2 regions of the Cupriavidus mimosae genome follow, and region 1 is predicted to be linked to the other one. Evidence: riboswitches for the same ligand, from Rfam matches in the RefSeq annotation. Region 1 holds a riboswitch; the other holds the start of a gene.
What was found. A riboswitch is a leader RNA that binds a small molecule or an ion and turns the genes downstream of it on or off. The one in region 1 is predicted to bind glycine.
Positions count from the first base shown of each region.

Region 2: it holds a riboswitch for glycine, as region 1 does, so the genes downstream of both, gcvT (glycine cleavage system aminomethyltransferase GcvT) here and MKD50_RS14630 (D-amino acid dehydrogenase) in region 1, are expected to answer to the same signal.

Region 1 is NZ_JALHRY010000007.1:46,241-49,645, forward strand. Features, by position in the region: gene MKD50_RS14630 (D-amino acid dehydrogenase) at 51-1,361, opposite strand; glycine riboswitch at 1,377-1,495, opposite strand; glycine riboswitch at 1,496-1,594, opposite strand; gene MKD50_RS14635 (TonB-dependent receptor) at 1,829-3,405, shown strand, end outside.
Region 2 is NZ_JALHRY010000008.1:197,067-200,471, reverse strand. Features, by position in the region: gene MKD50_RS16885 (UvrD-helicase domain-containing protein) at 1-1,114, opposite strand, end outside; gene MKD50_RS16880 (YMGG-like glycine zipper-containing protein) at 1,389-1,616, shown strand; glycine riboswitch at 1,690-1,777, shown strand; glycine riboswitch at 1,799-1,923, shown strand; gene gcvT (glycine cleavage system aminomethyltransferase GcvT) at 2,018-3,145, shown strand; gene gcvH (glycine cleavage system protein GcvH) at 3,246-3,405, shown strand, end outside.

The sequences.
Region 1 (3,405 bases):
GCTGACTCTTGGAAATGCGCTTGCGTGCTAAGCCCTTTGCCTCCGCCGCCTCACGCCCGCACCGGCGCCAAAACCGCGCCAGGCACCATCGCCGGCGCACTCCCCATTGCCTGGTCCACAACCCCCGCCACCATCTCCGCCGTCACCGCCGACAAGGTCCACCCCAAATGCCCATGGCCGGTGTTGTAGAAGATGCAGGCGGAGCGGCCGCGCCCCACGCGCGGCAGCATGTCGGGCAGCATCGGCCGCAGCCCGGCCCATGGCACCACGCTGCGCGTGCTGACGCCGGGGAAGCACTGCTGCACCCAGTCCACCAGCGGGCGGATGCGGTCGGCGCGGATATCGCGGTTGGTGCCGTTGAACTCGGCGGTGCCGGCGACGCGGAAGCGGTCGTGGCCGAGGCGGCTGGTGACCAGCTTGGTTTCGTCGTCGAGCAGGCTGACCACCGGTGCCGCGGCGCGGCTGGCGTCGTCGGTCAGGTTGACCGTGATCGAATAGCCCTTGACCGGATAGATGTTGACGCGGTCGCCCAGCCCTGCCGCCAGGGCGCGGCTTGCGATGCCTGCGCAGATCACGGCTCCGTCGAAGGTAGAGCTGGCGCTGTCCGCGCCGTCCTGCACGGTGACGGTGGCATGCCGTCCGTCCGTCTTCACCGCGCGCACGTCCTGGCCGTACCGGCAGCGCACGCCCAGGCGAGCAGCGGCGGCGGCCAGGCCGCTGGTGAACTTGTGGATGTCGCCGGTCGAATCGCTTTCGGTGAAGTAGCCGCCGTAGTAGGAGCCCGCCAGCGTCGGCTCGATCGCGCGCATCTCCTGCGGGGTCACCGCGCGCCGCTCGAGCCCGCCCTGCGCCAGCAGCGCGGAGACGCGGCCGGCATGCTCGAAGCCGGCCTGGTCGCGGTAGATATGGAGAATGCCTTCCTTCTTCAGATCGAAATCGATGCCTTCCTGCGCCGCCCAGGCAAACAGGTGCTCGCGCGCGGCGATGGCCAGGCGCGCGGTCTCGATGGTGTTGCGGCGGTAGTGGGGAATCGACGCGATGAACTCGGCGAACCACGACAGCTTGTGCCAGCTGGGCCGGGGATTGACCAGCAGCGGCGCATCCTTGCGCAGCATCCACTTCATCCCCTTGACGATGGTGGACCAGTGGGTCCATACCTCGGCGTTGGATGCGGAGAGCTGGCCGCCGTTGGCGAACGAGGTCTCCATGGCGGCATAGCGATGCCGTTCGAACAGCGTGACGGAGAATCCGCGCCGCGCCAGCGCGTAGGCGGTGGTGACACCGGTGATGCCACCGCCGATGACAGCGATTGTCTTCATGATCTGCAGGATCCAGGAACGTCGAAGGGTGGGAGTCCGCACGCGACATGCGTGTAGGACGCCCCCTCTGTTCTGGACCTGAGAGATTCACGACGCCTTGCCACTGGGGCGGGCGCGCTTGCTCCTTCGGTATGCCGGGCGGACGATGGCGTCCGGCATTCTTCAGAGTGCACTGACGGGTGATGCCGGTCCTTTTGCCTGAGAGTTTCCGGGGCGGTTGCTCCTTCGGCGCCGTGCGCGGCGGGCGCCGCGACAGTCTCTCCCTGCATCACGCTGGCTTGACGCCAGTCGGGGCAATGTAGTGACAAGGCCCCGTATTGGATATACGGGTTAACACGGATGCATGCGGATATGGCTGCGCTGGCCGCGTCGCTATGTCGCATCGGCCAATGGCTTCCGGCGCCATAAAATGTCAGCGCTCGCTATCGGGGAAGCTCGGGGGCGCCCGGGAGGAGCGCCTGCTGCCGCGCAGGCGCGGCGAGCCCACAACGACGACAACAAGGCATTCAGTGAAGAAACACCGCATTGCACTGGCCGTTTCGGCAGTGCTGATGGGCCCCGCCGTGGCCGCCGCCCAAGGGGTGGAGGCACCCGTGGAGGCGCCCGCGCCGCTGCAGGAGGTGGTGGTATCGGCCCGCCCCGAACGCGGCGAGACGCCGGCGATCCCGCCCAACACGCCGGCGCCGGCGTATGGCATCAGCAGCACGCGCATGGCCGACTTTAACGTGGTCAATACCGAGGACGCGCTCAAGTACGCGCCCAACCTCGCCGTGCGCAAGCGCTTTATCGGCGATATGAATTCGATCATTTCGGTGCGCAGCACCAGTTCGCGCCAGTCGGCACGCGGGCTGGTCTATGCGGACGGGCTGCTGCTGTCCAACCTGCTGGGCTCGGACTTCAGCTTCCCGCCGCGCTGGTCGCTGGTCAATGCCGCCGAGATCGAGCGTATGGACGTGCTGTACGGGCCGTATTCGGCGCTGTATCCCGGCAATTCGCTGGGCGCGACGGTGCTGATCACCACGCGCACGCCGGAGAAGTTCGAGGGCGATGCCAGCGTGCAGCTGTTCACGCAGCGCTTCGGCCTGTACGGCACCCACGATAACTTCAACGGGGTGCATGCCAACGCCTATGTGGGCGACCGCGTCGGCGCGTTCTCGTGGCTGGTCAGCGTGGACCGGCAGGACAGCAAGAGCCAGCCGCTCAGCTTCTATACCGCGTCGCGCTCGGAGCGGCCCGCGGGCGCCGCCGACACGCCGGTCTCGGGGGCCTATTTCGACCAGGACCAGAGCGGCCGCGACCGCGTGGTGATGGGCGTGAACAGCGAGGGCGTTACGCATACGGTGCAGGACCAGCTCAAGCTCAAGCTCGGCTACGACATCACCAGCACGCTGCAGGCGCAGTTCACCGCTGCCTACTGGCAGCAGGACCGCTCCAACGCCACCGGCAGCTACCTGCGCGATGCCAATGGCAACGTGGTGTCCGGCGGTCCGGTGAACATCGGCGGCTACCAGTACGTGATTCCAGCCAACGCCTTTGCGCCCGGCAATGGCGAGGATGCACGCTGGCTCTACGGCCTGTCGCTGCGCACGCGCAACCAGACGGGGTGGAATTTTTCCGGGGTAGCGTCGCTGTTCGATGTCAGCAAGGACGTGAGCCGCAGCGCCAACACCGTCGGCAACGGACCGGGCACGGTCACCTATGGCGACGGCACCGGCTGGCGCACGCTCGACCTGAAAGCAGATTACCGCCCCGAGCGCCTGCAGGGCGGGCACTGGGTCACCTTCGGCTACCACTATGACAACTACCGGCTGAGCAACACCACCTACAACACCTCGGACTGGCGCGCGGCCACCATCACCGCGTTCAACAATGCCTTCGCCGGCAAGACCGAGACCCAGGCGCTCTACGCGCAGGACGCCTGGTACTTCGCCGAGGACTGGAAGCTGATCCCGGGCGTGCGCTACGAGCACTGGCGCGCCTATGACGGCAGCCGCAGCCAGCCTGGCGTGGATATCGGCTATCCGGTGCGCAGCGAATCCAACTGGTCGCCCAAGCTGGCGCTGGAGAAGGCGTTGGGGCAGGACTG
Region 2 (3,405 bases), on a different contig from region 1:
TCTGCTCGAACAGCCGCGCCTGGTGGTTGCCGCGGTACAGGATGGCATAGTCGCGGAACTGCGCGCGGCGCTCGAACTTGTGCGCCGACAGGCGAAACACCACCGACTCGGCCTCGTGCTCCTCGTCGTTCATCGGGTGGATGGCGATGGGATCGCCCATGCCATGCTCGCTCCACAGCTTCTTGTCGAACAGCTTGGGATTGTTGGCGATGACCGCGTTGGCCGCTTCCAGGATGCGCACGGTGGAGCGGTAGTTCTGCTCCAGCTTGATCACCTTCAGGTTGGGGAAGTCGGTCTGCAGGCCGCGCAGGTTGTCCAGCGTGGCGCCGCGCCAGCCGTAGATGGCCTGGTCGTCGTCGCCCACCGCGGTGAAGGCCGGCGCGCGCAGGTGCGAGCCACCCGCCAGCAGCTTGAGCAGCTGGTACTGGCAGGCGTTGGTGTCCTGGTACTCGTCGACCAGGAAGTAGCGCAGCCGGTTCTGCCACTTGAGCCGGACCGCTTCATCGCGCGCGAACAGTTCGGCCGGCAGGCGGATCAGGTCGTCGAAATCCACCGCCTGGTAGGCGTTCAGCGTGGCGACGTAGTTGCGGTAGACCAGCGCGGCCTGGTGCTCGTCGGCATTGGCGGCCTGCGCGATCGCGGCCTCGGGGTCGACCATGCCGTTCTTCCACAGCGAGATCGTGCTCTGCACGCCGCGGATCAGCTTCTTGTCGGTGGTGCCCAGTTGCTCCTGGATCAGGCCGAAGCAGTCGTCCGAATCCATGATCGAGAACTGCGGCTTCAGGCCCACGTGCTCGGCTTCCATGCGCAGGATCTGCACGCCCAGCGAGTGGAACGTACAGACCGTCAGCTGCTTGAGCGGAATGCGCTTGCCCTCGCGCGTGGTCTTGCCCTCCATCAGCTTGGCGATGCGCTCCTGCATCTCCTTGGCCGCCTTGTTGGTAAATGTGACGGCGGCGATATGGCGCGGCTCGAAGCCCTTGTCCTCGATCAGATGCGCGATCTTCTGCGTGATCACCCGGGTCTTGCCGGAGCCCGCGCCGGCCAGCACCAGGCAAGGCCCGTCCAGGTAGCGGACGGCTTCGGATTGGGCGGGGTTCAGGCCATGGGTCATGCGGGGCAAGCGTGTGGGGGCAGCGGCGGAATCGACGGAATGCGGCGGGAATTGCCGGCATCCCGTCACCCGGGCCTGCGGCAAAGCTGCCGATGTTAACACGGTCGCCGCGGCGGGTCAGTCAGCGCAAGCCGCGCGCACGGGCGCGGCTGTGTCACTGGCGTAACACTTCGTAAAACGCGGAGCCAATGACATGACGCGACACTCTAAACAGTGTGTCCCCCGGTCCGTCGGATCGCTTGGGCATGCACAAATCATCACATCGGAGCCAACAATGAAAACCCTGCAAACTTTGACCAAGGTGACCCTGATCGGCATGACGGTCGCGGCCTTTGCCGGTTGCGCGGACATGACCCCGAAACAACGTAATACCGCCATCGGCGCCGGTGCCGGCGCGGTCGGCGGCGCCGTCCTGACCGACGGCAGCGCGCTGGGTACGCTGGGCGGGGCGGCAGTGGGCGGCGTAATCGGTAACGTCGTTACCGACGACAAGAAGAAGTAAGCGCTGCCGCGCAGCGGTGGGTACGGCGGCCTCGCCTTGGTTTGACAAAGGCGGGGGCCTCCCGTACATTGCGCGCATCCGACCGGGAGAGCGCGCATCGCCTGCGCCGCCGAAGGGGTATCACCCGAAAACTCTCAGGCACCACGGACCGGTCGGATCGGCATGCAACATGCACACGATGCATGCCGCACTCTGGAGAGCGGCACCCGCCATTCGTGGCGAGCGTGCCCACCGAAGGGGCGCACGAGGATTGGGTCCACGGGATCCGCCTCGTAATCTCTCAGGTATCGAGGACAGAGGGGTCATCCGCCGCAGCGGATTGCTTGCCATATTGGCGTAGCGATGGTTGCGGCGGATGGCCCTTTTTTGTTTTCGCCAACCGAGACTGCCCCGAGGATTCCATGACGCTCCAGGCCACGCCCCTCAACGCTATCCACCGCGCCCTCGGCGCCCGCATGGTCGACTTCGGCGGCTGGGACATGCCGGTCAACTATGGCTCCCAGATCGAAGAACACAACGCCGTGCGCAACGATGCCGGCATGTTTGACGTCTCCCACATGTGCGTGGTCGATCTCGCCGGCCCGAATACCCGCAGCTTCCTGCGCGGCCTGCTGGCCAACAACGTCGACAAGCTGCAGTCCCCCGGCAAGGCCCTCTACTCCTGCATGCTCGACGAGAACGGCGGCGTCATCGACGACCTGATCGTCTATTTCTTCGCCGAGGACCGTTTCCGCCTGGTGGTCAACGCCGGCACCGCGGTCGGCGATATCGACTGGATCCGCGCCCGCAACGACGCCACCGGCAGCGGCGTGACCATCACGCCGCGCCGTGAGGACGTTGCGCCCGCGGGCGTGCAGCCGCTGGCGATCGTCGCGGTGCAGGGCCCCAACGCCCGCGCCAAGGTGTGGAGCACCTTCCCGTCGACCCAGCCTTCCGATGCGCTCAAGCCGTTCAACGCGGTGGTGGTGCAGGACCCCGCCCTCGGCGAAGTGATGGTGGCGCGCACCGGCTACACCGGCGAAGACGGCTTCGAGCTGGTGGTGCCGGCCGCCAGCGTCGCCGGCCTGTGGGAAAAACTGAATGCCGCGGGCGTGCGCCCGGCCGGCCTGGGCGCGCGCGACACGCTGCGCCTCGAAGCTGGCATGAACCTGTACGGCCAGGACATGGATATCAAGGTCTCGCCCCTGGACGCGGGCCTGGCGTGGACCGTCGACCTGCAGAGCGAGCGCGATTTCACAGGTAAGGCGGCGCTGGCCGCGGCCGGTTCGCGCCAGCAGTTTCTCGGCCTGATCCTGCGGGACAAAGGGGGCGTGCTGCGCGCCCACCAGAAAGTCATCACCCCCGCTGGTGACGGCGAAATCACCAGCGGCACCTTCAGCCCCTCGCTGTCGCAATCGATCGCATTCGCGCGCCTGCCCCAGGGGGTGAACGTGGGCGACACCGTGCAGGTGGAGATCCGCGACCGCAAACTCAACGCGACTGTGGTTAAACTGCCGTTTGTGCGTCATGGCAAGGCACTCGTGAGCTAAGGGGACAGCCCCGCTCACCCAACGGTCGCCCTCGCCTGCCGGCAGCGTTGCCGGGCAGGTATCACCCAACAAGAAACAGATCTGAATCCGGAGAACCTTCATGAATTTCCCCGCTGACCTCAAGTACACCGAGTCGCATGAGTGGGTGCGCGTCGAAGCCGACGGCACGCTCACCATCGGCATCACCGACCACGCACAGGATGCGCTGGGCGACATCGTTTTCCTGGAACTGCCCGAAGTGGGCAAGTCGGTCGGTGCCG